Regions from separate parts of the Alteraurantiacibacter aestuarii genome, predicted to be linked through region 2. Evidence: predicted binding sites of a transcription regulator. Region 2 holds the regulator's gene; each other region holds the start of a gene.
What was found. Region 2 encodes LexA, which represses DNA repair genes until DNA is damaged. Its sites were predicted from a motif close to GTTCCNCNCTTGTTCT; they were not measured.
Positions count from the first base shown of each region.

Region 1: a site for LexA is predicted at 2,100-2,115, ahead of recA (recombinase RecA). Genes of this name have one in related genera too.
Region 3: a site for LexA is predicted at 2,066-2,081, ahead of uvrA (excinuclease ABC subunit UvrA). Genes of this name have one in related genera too.

Region 1 covers NZ_BAAAFP010000002.1:1,015,768-1,020,682, reverse strand. The annotation lists gene ABDZ98_RS08520 (class I SAM-dependent methyltransferase) at 1-714, opposite strand, end outside; gene recA (recombinase RecA) at 959-2,023, opposite strand; gene ABDZ98_RS08510 (DUF4139 domain-containing protein) at 2,157-3,779, opposite strand; gene ABDZ98_RS08505 (DUF4139 domain-containing protein) at 3,790-4,915, opposite strand, start outside.
Region 2 covers NZ_BAAAFP010000002.1:1,444,037-1,448,951, reverse strand. The annotation lists gene gltX (glutamate--tRNA ligase) at 1-79, opposite strand, end outside; gene ABDZ98_RS10580 (ComEC/Rec2 family competence protein) at 108-2,288, shown strand; gene lexA (transcriptional repressor LexA) at 2,319-3,002, opposite strand; gene ABDZ98_RS10570 (molybdopterin molybdotransferase MoeA) at 3,076-4,281, opposite strand; gene moaC (cyclic pyranopterin monophosphate synthase MoaC) at 4,278-4,763, opposite strand; gene ABDZ98_RS10560 (DUF3597 domain-containing protein) at 4,829-4,915, opposite strand, start outside.
Region 3 covers NZ_BAAAFP010000002.1:971,218-976,132, forward strand. The annotation lists gene ABDZ98_RS08300 (M3 family metallopeptidase) at 1-687, opposite strand, end outside; gene thpR (RNA 2',3'-cyclic phosphodiesterase) at 803-1,336, opposite strand; gene ABDZ98_RS08310 (pseudouridine synthase) at 1,347-1,895, opposite strand; gene uvrA (excinuclease ABC subunit UvrA) at 2,093-4,915, shown strand, end outside.

The DNA of each region.
Region 1 (4,915 bases), 430 kb from region 2:
GTCACTCTCTTCCATCGCCCGCGCGGCGGTGGCTGCCGGGCCAATGGTGGAGAAATAGCCGACGGCATCTTCTACCGGATCCGGGCCAGCCCCGGTCACCATGGCAAAATCGAACGGATCGATGGCGATGGATTCCCAGCCACCGGCGGTCAGGATTGATGTCATGCGGTCCTTGTCGGCAAAGGCAAACGGGCCAGGAGTACCGGGTGGCGGAGGCGGCGGGGCCTGCGGCAGGAGACGTGCGACATCGGTGAAGAAAGGATTTTCCGCTGGCGAACGAAAGCATGAAAACAGCAGATTGGCGCCTGCATCCGCGGCGCGCGCAAGATTGGCGAAAGCTGCCGGCGGATCATCGAAGAACATCACCCCGTGACGGGAGACGAGCAATTGCGGAGCGAATCCGGCAGGTGGTGCCCATGTGGCGGCATCGTGCAGATCAAAATCCACATTGGCGAGATTGACCGCGCGCGATCGGGCTGCCGTGACTAGCGCCGGTGAGACATCGACACCCAGCACGCGCACTTCCGGCCTGCCGCGACCAAGGGCAAGCGAAAGCTCCCCTGCCCCGCAGCCAATATCCAGCAGTTGGCTGAAATTGAAACTGCGTGTCCGCTCGATCAGCTTGTCGGTTACCGCGATAAAGCTGCGATCGGTTCTGCGCCATTCCGCCGCCCAGGTGTCACCAGCGCTGGTTTGCCATTCGCTCTTGTCCATTATCCGTCCATCCCCGCTGCCCGCTGGCAGCAAATTGTCAGTTGCAGCAGGTGGATAGCACCCAAGGCCTGCACAATTCCAGTGCAACGAATGGATCGGAATTGAAACTAGGCCAGCAGCACCGGCAGCGATTTCAGAACGAAAGAAGCCGACGCTCTGCCCGATTGGGGCATTGCGCCGGCTCCGTTTCCATAAGCGCACCCCAGGGACCGAAATCAACCGGCCGGGCGCAGCTTCTTGAGGATCAGACTTCAGGCTCCGCGTCCGGGCCTGCCATCATTTCCTCGGCGACAACGTCGATTTTACCGCGAATGGCGGCTTCCAACCTGTCGCAAACCTCGGGATTTTCCTTCAGATACTGCTTGGAGTTCTCACGCCCCTGGCCAATGCGGATGCTGTCATAGCTGAACCAGCTACCCGATTTCTCCACCAGACCGGCCTTCACGCCCAGATCGAGGATTTCACCAAGCTTGGAGATGCCCTCGCCATACATGATGTCAAATTCGACCTGCTTGAACGGCGGGGCGACCTTGTTCTTGACCACTTTGACGCGGGTGGAATTGCCCACCACTTCGTCCCGGTCCTTGATCTGGCCGGTGCGGCGAATATCGAGGCGGACCGAAGCATAGAACTTGAGCGCATTGCCGCCGGTCGTGGTTTCCGGATTGCCGTACATCACGCCGATCTTCATGCGCAGCTGGTTGATGAAGATCACCATGCACTTGGAACGGTTGATCGAACCGGTCAGCTTGCGCAGGCTCTGCGACATCAGGCGGGCCTGCAGGCCGACATGGCTGTCACCCATCTCGCCTTCGATTTCTGCACGCGGCACCAGTGCCGCAACAGAATCGACCACCAGCACGTCAATCGCGTTAGAGCGCACCAGCGTATCGACGATTTCCAGCGCCTGTTCGCCGGTATCGGGCTGCGAGATGATCAGTTCATCAATGTCCACGCCCAGCTTGCGGGCATAGACAGGATCGAGCGCATGTTCGGCATCGACAAAAGCGACGGTGCCGCCATTCTTCTGCGCTTCGGCCAGCACATGCAGCGCCAGCGTGGTCTTGCCCGAACTTTCAGGGCCGTAAATCTCAATCACCCGCCCTTTGGGCAGGCCGCCAATACCAAGCGCGATATCAAGGCCGAGCGATCCCGTGGAAATCGATTCCACGTTCATCGTTTCCTTGCTGCCCAGCTTCATGGCCGAGCCTTTGCCGAATGCGCGATCAATCTGCGCGAGCGCTGCGTCGAGAGCCTTCTGACGGTCCACCTTGGATTCCTTGTCTACCAATTTCAGACTTGCAGCCATGACACGGCCCTCCAATCATTCCTAGCGTTGCATTCGATTCATCAACTGGAACACTATGTACCCACTTTGTTCTATTAGAACAAGAGCGGAACAGAATTTTTGTTGGATTTGCTGAAAAGGGTGGTTTTTGGCGCTATTCGGCCAGCGCCGGGCGGACCTGCCAGTCAATCACCCGCTCCCCATTGGCAGGGATTGTCACTTCGACGATTCGCCGGCCGTTCTTGACCGTGCTGCCCACTCCGCGCAGGTCCCATTCCACCGGACTGCCCAGGACAACCCGCATCGAAACCGGCGCAGGATTGGCATTGGTGAGAGTGGTGCGCATCTGCGACCAGGTCTTTTCTTCATAGGGGTCATGGCTGGTCAGGCGCTGGCAGCGGGCAAAGACCTGGCTGCTTTGCCCCAACCCGATCTCGACGTCCTGGCCGCTGGCATAATCGCGCAAATTCTCCTCCCCCACCAGCAGCTCACCCGTGGCGGAAGGTTCAAAGAAGGCGATGGAACCCGATGGCAGCGCAACGCCCAGCCCATGCTCCTCGTCATTCACCGTGGCGAACAGGATATCGGCCGCCTGTGCTTCTTCGGTCTCATAAAATGGCTGGCACGTGGTTTCATAGAGGAAGCGACCGGCCACCTCATCGCGGTCGAGGAAGGCGACCTGCTTGAGGCCCTGGGCAGAGACGGTGACGTTTTCCGGGATGCGATAGAGCTTGAGGTCGCCCAGCTGCTCCTCCTCCGCCTTGAACTGCGGCATCTCGTTGGAGACATCGGCCATCCGCGCGCCGGTGACCACGATGCTTTCGCGCATTGCCATCATCGGTGCGGGCGGAGGTGGAACGGCGTAGTCATAGCCGAAATAGGGTTCAGGCGATCCCGCTGCCGTGCTGCCGAAAGGGTAGCAGGTGAGTTGCAAGGGCCGCGCATCAGGCGGATCGGCCAGCTGCTGAAAATCGCTGACCACGTTGAGCGTGCCAGCCACCGCCATCAACTCTGCGCCTTCAAAGCTCTGGTTGTTGTCGTTGAGGATGGTCAGCCAGCTCATCAACCGCATGCGCACATCATCGCCGCCGCCGCCCTCGCCAGCACCGCGCCCCTGGCCATTTTCGTGCAGGGTAGCGACATAATTGGCCTGCCAGTCGAAGCCCCAGGCAAGATAGGTGAGCGTGATCTGATAGGTGCCGCCAGCAGCGTCGCGCGTATCGATGGAGAACACCGGCTGCGCGGACAGGCCATCCGGCACGGCATCGAAGGTCAGCCTTTCGGGCAGGCCCGAACAGCGCACGGCTTCAAACCCTTGCGACGTCTGCAGCACCAGTCCGCCGTCGGCCCGCGTGCGGATGATGGCGCTTTCGCTGGCCTCCTGCCCGGTGCCGGGATTGGTGCGGGTGATGCGCACGCGGTTGCCAAGCGTCCCGTCCACTAATGCAGCGGGGCTGAGCAGGTCGGCATTGCGGTTCTTCTCTATCGTCCCGCCCGGCAGGCCGGTGACGATGGCGCTGACGGCCACCATGCCCTCTGCCACGCCGGTAAAGCGGATGGTGGATTCGCCCGGAGGCAGGGTAACCTGCCGCGTCTCGCTTATCATGGCGAAGCCTTGCGGCCAGTCCCGGTTCATTTCACCATAAAGGCCGCGGTTGGGATCGCGGTAGACGGTAACCGCCAGATCCTGCGGCGCGGAGGCATCCACCACCTCGCGGGCACTTGCGCCGCCGCTCCACAACAGCAGCGGCAGGATCAATGTGTGGAGACGCGCCACCGGCGGCTCCTCAATACCTGGTTTCGTATGTGACCCGCACAATGCGCGTCCCGTTGGCGGGAACGCTGACGACATAGCGGCGCGTTCCGGCATTGAGCTGCTCACCCGCCACATCCTCATTCACCACGCGGAAATCGCGGCTCCACCAGCCCCGGTCCAGGCCAGACTGGACAAGGTCCACGTCCACCGCCTCCGGCTTGGCGTTGGTGAAGGTGTAGCGCATGGTGGTACGATAATAATCGACCGCACGCTCCACCTCCACGGTGCGGGTAACCTCGCCATCCTCGATCACGCGGTAACGCGCACTGCGTTCATATTCCGCCGCGGTGATGCGGTCGCGCTGCTCCACTTCGGCCTGGACGAAAATGTCGAAGGCATCGCCCGTGCGCAGGCTGAGCACGCTGCCCATCGGCGTGTGGCCAATGCCGTTCTCACCGATGAACTGCGGGGTACCCTGGCTGTCATTCTGGTAGAAACGCACCGTTCCCGCTGGCAGAGCATCGCCCAGCCCGCCCTCGCGGCTGGAGGAGAAGCTGATCGCGCTGGAGGCGTTGACCGGATCGGAATCGCTCGTCAGCCAGCCGACATTGCGGGTGTAGACGCGGCGCGCGGGCACGCCCTGCACATCCAGAAAGCTGACCTGCTTGGTCTGGTTGTTGGCGATCGTGGTGCGCTCCGCGATCGGATAGAGATAGAAGTCCCCCAGCCGCTCACGGTCCGCAGTTTCGGTGCCGGGCCGCACCAGATCGCGCCGCGCGGGGCTGAAACTGCCGCTGACATTGCCTGCCACCAACAGAGTGTCCGCCGCGTGAAAAGTCGTGCCGGTGGTGTTGGTCAGCGTGACCCAGCCCTGCATGTCCACCGTGCCGCGCTGTTCATCATAAAGCGCGACATAGTCAGACGACCAGCCAAGGCCGGGCGTGAGATAGCGAATGGATGCAGGCCGCGTGCCCGACCGATTGCTTTCCAGCGTGACCGAAAGCGTAGGCCGTGCGCGCAGGTTTGGCGGCACTTCATCGAAGATCACCCGCACCGGCAGGCCATCATCGCGCAGCACCTCTATGTGGCCATTGATCCGCACCACAACGCCGCCCACGGTGGAGAGCACTTCGGCCCGCTGCATCGTTTCTGCGCCA
Region 2 (4,915 bases):
GAAAGCCGGTGGGGGAGGGCGCAAAGCGGGTGACAACCGGACGGGTAGTGCCGCTGCCGATGTCGCTCTTGCTTGCCATAAGGGTCTGATTCCTGTCCAATTCGATCATGGCAACACGCCAACCGCCCTTGGTTCCGTTGGGGGAAGACGCTGGCGATGCTGCGTTGCAGCACTCGCATTGGCGAAAGCGTGCGTCTTTGTCCAGCATCGGCGATGCGTGTGAGCGTTTCCTTGATACCGCAGGCTTTGACCGGGCGCCGTGGCTGGCGGTGGCTTTCGCGGGCGGAATTGCCAGCTGGTTCGTCCTTGATGAAAGTTTTCAATGGGTGCTAGCCATCTCCGCTGCACTGTTTCTGGCATTGGGCGCGGTTGCGCTGTGGCGCGGGCGCGATGATCGCGGCCGGCTGCTAATCGCCTGCGTTTCGCTGGGGCTGATCTTTGCCGCAGGTGTGGGCGTGGTCTGGGCAAGATCGGAACTTGTGGGCGCGCAACCTCTGGACCGCCCGATCTCTGCCAGCTTCGATGCACGCATTCTGGAAAGGGTTGAGCAGCCCGCGCAGGATCGTGTCAGGCTGATCCTTGCCACGCGCCATCCCGAGACCTCCGCGGCCATCAAGATCAGGGTCAATCTGCCAACCGACGGTGACCGGGCGGAGCTGGGCGAAGGAGCGCTGGTGCGGCTGCGGGCGCGCTTGATGCCGCCGGCACCGCCGATGCTGCCGGGTGCCTATAACTTCGCACGCAGTGCCTGGTTTGATGGTTATGCCGCAACCGGCAGTGTTCAGGGCGAGGTGGAGTTGCTCGAACCCGGATCGAATGGAGGCCTGATCGCGCCGTTGCAGCGGCAGCTCTCCCGCCATGTCCGATCTCGCCTGGACGGTGCGCCGGGCGCCATTGCAGCGGCCTTTGCCAGCGGTGACCGGGGCGCAATCGGGGACGAGGATGCCGAGGCGATGCGCGATGCGGGCCTCACCCATTTGCTGGCGATCAGCGGATTGCATGTGAGTGCGGTCATCGCGGCGACCTATCTGCTGGCGATCAGGCTGCTGGCGCTGTGGCCGTGGCTGACCCTGCGCGTGCGCCTGCCGGTTACCGCTGCCGCGCTCGCCGCACTGGCCGGGATTGGCTATACCTTGCTGACCGGCGCGCAGGTTCCGACCGTGAGGAGCTGCGTGGCGGCAATGCTGGTTCTGGGGGCGCTGGCGATGGGGCGTGAGGCGCTGTCACTGCGCATGGTGGCTGTGGCCGCTGTAGTTGTGCTGCTGCTGTGGCCTGAATCGATCATCGGCCCCAGTTTCCAGATGAGCTTTGCCGCCGTGCTGGCGATTGTGGCGCTGCACGGCTGCGATCCGGTGCGAAAGTTCCTCGCCTCGCGGGAAGAAAGCTGGTTCGCCCATGCGGGCCGCCGGGTGGTGATGCTGCTGGTTACCGGCATGGTTATCGAGATTGCGCTGATGCCGATCGTGCTGTTCCATTTCCACCGCGCGGGCCTTTATGGCGCTTTGGCCAATGTGATCGCCATCCCGCTGGTTACCTTCATTTCCATGCCGCTGATTGCCATTTCGCTGGCGCTCGACAGTGCCGGGCTTGGCGCGCCTTTCTGGTGGCTGACGGGCAAATCGCTCGACCTGCTGCTTGGCATTGCGCATTTCACCGCTGGCCAGCCCGGCGCAGTGAAGCTGATGCCGCAGATGAGCACGGGCACCTTCGCGCTGTTCCTTTCAGGCGGCCTGTGGCTGGCGATGTGGAAGGGGCGTGCGCGCCTGTGGGGTCTGGTTCCCGCAGCGCTGGCATCCATGCTGATGCTCAGCACGCCGATCCCGGACCTGCTGATATCGGGCGATGGCAGGCATGTGGGCATTACCGGGGAGAACGACGGGCTGCTGGTCCTGCGTGATTCGCGCAGCGACTATGCGCGGGACAATCTGATGCAACTGTCCGGCGTAACGGCCGAGCCTACCGTGTTGACGCAGTGGCAGGGCGCGGATTGCAGCCGCGACTTCTGCGTCATCACCCTGGCCCGTGGTGGCCGCGACTGGCACGTCTTGATGAGCCGAAGCGGAGAGATCGTTTCTGAAAGGGCGCTGGCCGCCGCCTGCGAGAGAGCGGATATTGTTATTTCCGACCGCTGGCTTCCGCGCAGCTGTCAGCCGCGCTGGTTTATTGCCGACAGGAACAGCCTGGAGCAAAGCGGCGGACTGGCGGTAAATCTGGAAAAGGCGCAAGTCTCAAGCGTGGCCGAAAGCCAGGGCGATCACGGATGGTGGGGCGGGCGGACCGGAGACTAACACAGTCCGCCCGAGGGGTACCACGTGTGGTCAGTTGTAGCGACGCAGCAGTCCTGCAAGCTTGCCCTGAACTTGAACTTCGGAATCGTCATAAATCTGAGGATCATAGGCGCCATTGGCGGGATCGAGCCGGATCTTGCCGTTTTCATGGCGCAGATACTTCAGCGTCGCCTCTTCATTGCGGATCAGCGCGACAACGATTTCTCCATCGCGGGCCGTGCTCGTCTTGCGCACGAGTGCGTAGTCGCCATCGAAAATACCCGCTTCGATCATCGAATCGCCCGACACTTCGAGCGCGTAGTGATCGCCTGCGCCAAGCAGGGCCGCAGGAACCGGCAGGGACTGGAAGTCCTCCATCGCCTCTATCGGCGCACCGGCAGCGATGCGGCCGTGCAGCGGCACTTCGATCACGTCATTGGCGGGCGAGGGCATGGCGCGCGGCGGAGTGACGACACCGCCCACCGCATCATTCGCAGCCGCAGGCCGGGAGGCCGCCACATCATCGGGCTGCTTGAGAACTTCCAGCGCCCGGGCGCGATTGGCCAGACGGCGGATGAAACCGCGTTCTTCCAGCGCCGATATCAGCCGGTGCACGCCAGACTTGCTCTTCAGATCAAGCGCGTCCTTCATCTCTTCAAAAGAAGGCGAGATGCCGGTTTCTTCAAGCTTCCTCTGGATGAAGATCAGCAATTCGCGCTGCTTGGCGGTCAACATGAGGCTTGTCCCTTCAAACTTTGTTCCAATTCAGGAACGAATAAGGAACAAGTATGAAACAGATTGTCTCAAGTCAAGCGATACCGCCATTCTGGAGCAGATAAGCGCAAACGGCCTCACCATCGCTGGCGGCGGGTGCGCCAATATCGCGGCGGATCAGCGCATTGCTGGCGGCGAGCGCGTACAGGCCGCTGCTGTCCTGCTGCGAAAGCGGCGAGATAGCGCCGCCTGTAATGGCCGCGCGCACGAATTCCAGGCGCGATCCCACGGCGGGCACATCACCCGACAGCCTGAATTCCAGCAGTTGCGGCAGCGGATCGCGCGCACCCGCCAACCGCCGCAGCAGTGGCAGCAGGAACAGGAAGGCGGTGACATAGCTGGAGACCGGATTGCCGGGCAGTCCGAGGATAATCTGCCGGCCGCGGCGGGCCACCATCAGCGGCTTTCCCGGCTTCATCGCAATGCGCCAGAAATCCAGTGACGCGCCCCATTTTTCCAGCGCCGGGCGGATCAGGTCGTGATCGCCGACAGAGGCGCCCCCGCTGGTGACGATTACGTCGAAATCGCTCGCGTGGTCGAATGCCCGCAACAGGTCTTCCATCCGGTCACGCACCGGGCCGATCCGGTCCACACTGGATGCAAGAGGAGCAACCAGGGCCGCCAGCATCAACCCGTTGCTGGCGGGAATCTGGTGATTCGCGGTTTGCAGCGGGTCTGCCGCCAGTTCGTCACCGCTGTCGATGATGGTGACATGCGGCCGCCTGCCGAAGCTGCCGAGTGCATGCCCGCCTGACAGGCCGAGTGCGATTCGCGCCGGGTTCATCGCCACACCCTTTGGAACGAGCAGATCGCCCCGGCTGAAATCAAAACCGGCACGGCGGATATGGCGCGGCGTGGGGCCATCGCTGCCCGCAAGCCGGATTGCGCTTCCATCGCGCAGGGCATTTTCCTGCAACAGCACCGCGCAAGATCCCGACGGCATCAACGCCCCGGTGGAGATGCGAATGGCCTGCCCAGCCTGCAATTCGCCCACAAAAGGGTGCCCCGCCGCGCTCTCTCCCGCCAGCGTCCACGGCCCTGCAAGGTCATCGGCGCGCACCGCATAGCCATCCATTGCCGAAAGATCGGCGGATGGCTGCGTGCGCCGTGCAAGCAGGTCTTGTGCAAGAAAGCGCCCGTCCGCTGCGGGCAGGGGCAGTTCTTCTTCACCCAGCGCCTGCACACCGTCCAGCAACCGTGCCTGCGCTTGTTCCAGCGGAATGGGGGCGGGCAGGCTCATCCGGGCAGGTAATCGGGAGAATGCCAGTCCCCGCTCTTGCCGCCGGTCTTTTCCAGCAGGCGGACATGTTCGATGACCATGCCCTTTTCCAGCGCCTTGGCCATGTCGTAAATCGTCAGCAGAGCGATGGAGACTGCGGTCAGCGCTTCCATTTCCACGCCGGTCTTGCCGGTCAGCGTGGCCCTGGCGGCCACTGCAATTGCACCGTCTTCGAAGGTGAATTCCACCGTCACGCTTTCCAGCGCCAGCGGATGGCACATGGGGATCAGCTCTCCAGTTCGCTTGGCCGCCATGATCCCGGCAATGCGCGCGGTGGACAGCACATCGCCCTTGGGGCCGGAGCCATCGCGCACCGCGGCCAGCGTGGCGGCAGACATGCGAATACGGCCCGCAGCTGTGGCGCTGCGGGCCGTTTCGGGTTTGCCGCCGACATTGACCATGCGGGCGGCACCATTTTCATCGAGATGGGTCAGCTTGTTCATGCGCTGCCCATGCCAGATCGCGCCTGATTATGACAGGCCCCACAGGGGCCGTGCCATTGCTGCGATCAATCGCGCAGGCTGGCCGGAACGCGCCCGCCATTATCGGCCAGCTTGTTCATCACCTGGCGGTGCAGCAGGATGTTATCCTCTGC
Region 3 (4,915 bases), 470 kb from region 2:
CCCCGCCAGACCCCGTTCGCGGGCGGCACCGGCTGCGGCGCTGATTTCGGCCTCGGTCAGCCCGGCCAGTTCCTCGCGGCTGTCCACCACCAGTGCCCCGGCGATGCTGCCTGCGGTCAGCGTCTTGGAAAAGGCAGAGGACAGGGTGGAGAGCCGCGTATTGATCTGCCGCAGCTCCGTCTTTGCGGCCTCATCCAGCATCGCCCCGCGGTGGACGAAATCCTGATGGGTCACGTCCAGCAGCATGGCATCCTCGCCCGTCAGCGACAGGGCCGCGCGGGCATCGAAAACTGCCTTCACGCGGGCGAACAGATCAGCATTGAGGTAGATCGCATCCATCATCGCCGCCACTTGCGGGGCGATGGCGGTATCGGCGGCGGCCAGCGAGGGATTGATATTGGCGCTGACCTTTTGCGAAAAGGCGGAATAGATGCGGCCGAACACCTGTCCCGCACGCTCCATTGCCACAATTGTGTTGGCGAATGACGGCGCGTCCGGATTGGCGGCTATCTGCTCGATCTCGGCCAGATAGACGGAAATGGCCCGCACGATGGCGGCCTCATATTCATCGTCAGCAATGGCCGTGAAATCGGGCGCGTGGAACGGCAATGCGGACAATTGCGCAAAGGCGCCGGTGGCTTGCGGGACGGTGGACGGGACGACTGGTGCAGTCGAGGCATCGTTCATGGGGCGAGATCCGTTGTTTTTGGGCCACCGGGGCCAGTTTCAGCTGAAACCTGCACATAGGTACGATCGATCGGTGTCGCCAGTGAAATAGGCCGCGTCCCCGCCTGTTGGGGCATCAGGAAGGAAACCGCATCACGTCCTGATAGATCGATCCGCCAGTGGACAGGTGGCTTTCCACCAGCACGAAATTCTCGGCGATGAACGGCGGCGCGTGCAGCCGGGCGTGACGCGCCAGCCAAGCGCCGATCCCAGCGGCGGACCGGTCGAGACGGGCCAGGGTGATATGTGGCACGAACTTGCGCGTCTCATCCTCCAGCCCGGCGGCGCGGCAGGCCTGTTCAACCCGCTTCTGCAAATCCGAAAGATCCCGCGATGGCTCCACCCGTGCCCAGAGGGTTCGCGGTGCGCCCTTGGTTTCGAAATGGCCGACACCGGCAATACTGATGGCAAAGGGCGCAAAGCGGATTTGTGCCAGCGCCAGCGCCAGATCCTCGGCCTGCGGACGCTCCACCTCGCCCACGAAGCGCAAGGTCAGGTGCAGCTGCTCCTCACTTTGCCAGCGGGCGTTGTCCAGCCCCTCCATCGTATCGATCAGGCTGTCGATCACGGCCACGGGCGGGCGGATGGCGATGAACAGGCGGTGGCTCATGCTCCGGGCCCTACACGCTGATCTCGCGCCATTCGCCCGGCGCCAGGCCTTCCACGCTCCAGTCGCCCACCTGCCAGCGCACCAGCCGCAAGGTGGGATAGCCGACCGCCGCCGTCATCCGCCGCACCTGCCGGTTGCGCCCTTCGGTGATGGTCAGAGAAATCCAGCTGTCGGGCACGTTCTTGCGAAAGCGGATCGGCGGATCGCGGTCCCACAATGCGGGCGGATCAATCGCCTGTACCAGCGCAGGAGCAGTCACCCCGTCCTTCAGCCGCACCCCGTGGCGCAAATGCGCCAGAGCCTTGGCATCAGGCACGCCTTCCACCTGCGCGTAATAGGTCTTGGGCATCTTGTGCTTCGGCTCCGCAATGCGCGCCTGCAACGCGCCATTGCCGGTCAACAACAGCAAGCCCTCACTATCGCGGTCCAGCCTGCCCGCCGGATAGATCCCTGGCAGATCGACATATTGCGCCAGAGTAGGATGCGGAGAATCATCCTTCCCCCCGCTGAACTGCGAGAGGACACCAAAGGGTTTGTTGAGCAGGATCAGGCGGGTCATGGAGGGTCCTATATCCTGACCAGCATGAATGCGGCACCCCTAACCCCGGCGCTCGTCAAAGCACGCTGGGAATATTATTTGCCAAGTTGCAATCCTCCCTGCGTCCCCCACATGGTCTGGGGACTGCCGGGCGCTGGCTGATTACCACCAAACGTCCCTCTTGACCCAATTGAACATTTGCGGAACATTCAGCTTCTATGGCTCTCACACACATTTCCGTGCGCGGCGCGCGCGAGCATAATCTCAAGGGTTTTGATATCGATCTGCCGCGTGATGCGCTGATCGTGATCACTGGCCTGTCCGGCAGCGGCAAGTCCAGCCTCGCGTTCGATACCATCTATGCCGAGGGACAGCGGCGGTATGTCGAGTCCTTGAGCGCCTATGCGCGGCAGTTTCTGGAGATGATGCAGAAGCCCGATGTGGAGCATATTGACGGGCTTTCCCCCGCCATCTCCATCGAGCAGAAGACCACCAGCCGCAATCCGCGCTCCACCGTGGCGACGGTGACAGAGATATATGACTACATGCGCCTGCTGTGGGCGCGGGTGGGCGTGCCCTATTCGCCCGCCACCGGCCTGCCGATTGAGGCGCAGACCGTCTCCACCATGGTCGACCGGGTGATGGAACTGCCCGAGGGGACGCGCGCCTATCTGCTCGCGCCGGTGGTGCGGGGCCGCAAGGGGGAATACCGCAAGGAGCTGGCCGAATGGCAGAAATCCGGCTTCACCCGCGTGCGCATCGATGGCGAGATGTATCCGATCGAGGAGGCGCCCGCGCTCGACAAGAAGTTCAAGCACGACATTGAGGTTGTGGTGGACCGGATCGCGGTCAAGCCCGGCATGGAAACGCGGCTGGCCGACAGTTTCGAGCAGGCGCTGAAGCTGGCCGACGGGCTGGCCTATATCGACCTGGCCGATGGCGTGGTGCCGGGCCGTGAGGAAGAGGGCGCTGCGGGGGGTGCCATGAAAGGCGCCGGCATGCCCGCCAACCGCATCGTCTTCAGCGAGAAATTCGCCTGCCCGGTGTCCGGCTTCACCATCGAGGAGGTTGAGCCGCGCCTGTTCAGCTTCAACGCGCCGCAGGGTGCCTGCTCCACCTGTGACGGGCTGGGTGAAAAGCAGCTGTTCGATCCGCAGCTTGTGGTCCCCAATGAGGAGCTGAGCCTGAAGAAGGGCGCGGTGGTGCCGTGGGCCAAGTCCAACCCGCCGTCCCCCTATTACATGCAGGTGCTGGGCAGTCTGGCCAAGGCCTATGACTTCGACCTGACCACCCCGTGGAACGAGCTGGAGCGCGACCAGCGCGACATCATCCTGTTCGGCACGCAAGGCATGCGCGTGGCGCTCACCTTCAAGGACGGGCGCAAGGAATATACCGTGCACAAGCCCTTCGAAGGGGTGATCGGCAACCTCAACCGCCGCCTGCTGCAGACCGACAGCGCGTGGATGCGCGAGGAGCTGTCCCGCTTCCAGACCGCCCAGCCGTGTGAGACATGCGGCGGTGCGCGCCTGAATGAAAAGGCCCGCGCGGTGAAGATCGCCGGGCGCGATATCTCCATGCCCGTGCGCCTGTCCGTGGGCGATGCGCTGGAGTTCTTCGAGGCGCTGCCCGCGCAGCTTACCGACACGCAGAACCAGATCGCCAAGGCCATATTGAAGGAAATTGTCGAGCGGCTCGGCTTCCTCAACAACGTCGGACTGGATTACCTCAACCTGGACCGCACCAGCGGCACGCTTTCGGGCGGGGAGAGCCAGCGCATCCGCCTCGCATCGCAGATCGGCAGCGGCCTCAGCGGCGTGCTTTACGTGCTGGATGAACCCTCCATCGGCCTGCACCAGCGTGACAACGATCGCCTGCTGGAAACGCTCAAGCGCCTGCGCGACCTGGGCAATACCGTGATCGTGGTGGAGCATGACGAGGACGCCATCCGCGCGGCGGACCATGTGGTGGATCTTGGCCCCGGCGCAGGCGTGCACGGGGGCGAGGTGGTGGCGCAGGGCACGCTCAAGCAAGTGCTCAAGGCCAAGAACAGCCTCACCGCCGCCTATCTCAACGGCACGCGGGAAATCGCCATTCCGGCCACCCGCCGCAAGGGCAACGGCCACAAGCTGACAGTCCACGGCGCCTGCGCCAACAACCTCAAGAACGTCACCGCCGCCATTCCGCTGGGCACGTTCACCTGCGTCACCGGCGTATCGGGCAGCGGCAAGTCCAGCTTCACCATCGATACGCTGCACGCCGGCGCCGCCCGCACGCTCAACAACGCCCGCGTCATCGCCGGCCCGCATGAGAAGATCACCGGGCTGGAATTCTGCGACAAGGTGATCGAGATCGACCAGTCGCCCATCGGCCGCACCCCGCGCTCCAACCCCGCCACCTATACCGGTGCCTTCACCAATATCCGTGACTGGTTCGCCGGCCTGCCCGAAAGCGCCGCGCGCGGTTACAAGCCGGGCCGCTTCAGCTTCAACGTCAAGGGTGGCCGGTGCGAGGCATGCCAGGGCGACGGGCTGATCAAGATAGAGATGCACTTCCTGCCCGATGTCTACGTCACGTGCGAGGCATGCCACGGCAAACGCTACAACCGCGAAACACTGGAGGTGAAGTTCAAGGGCCTGTCCATCGCCGACGTGCTCGACATGACGATTGAGGACGCGGAGGAATTCTTCAAGGCCGTGCCCCCCATCCGTGACAAGATGCACATGCTGAACGAGGTCGGGCTGGGCTACGTCAAGGTCGGCCAGCAGGCCACCACGCTCTCGGGCGGAGAGGCGCAGCGCGTCAAACTCGCCAAGGAACTCGCCCGGCGCAGCACCGGGCAGACGCTCTACATCCTCGATGAACCGACCACCGGCCTCCACTTCGAAGACGTCCGCAAACTGCTGGAAGTTCTGCACCGCCTGGTGGACCAGGGCAATTCCGTGGTGGTGATCGAACACAACCTCGACGTGATCAAGACCGCCGACTGGGTGATCGATCTGGGGCCGGATGGCGGTGTGCGCGGGGGTGAAATTGTTGCGGAG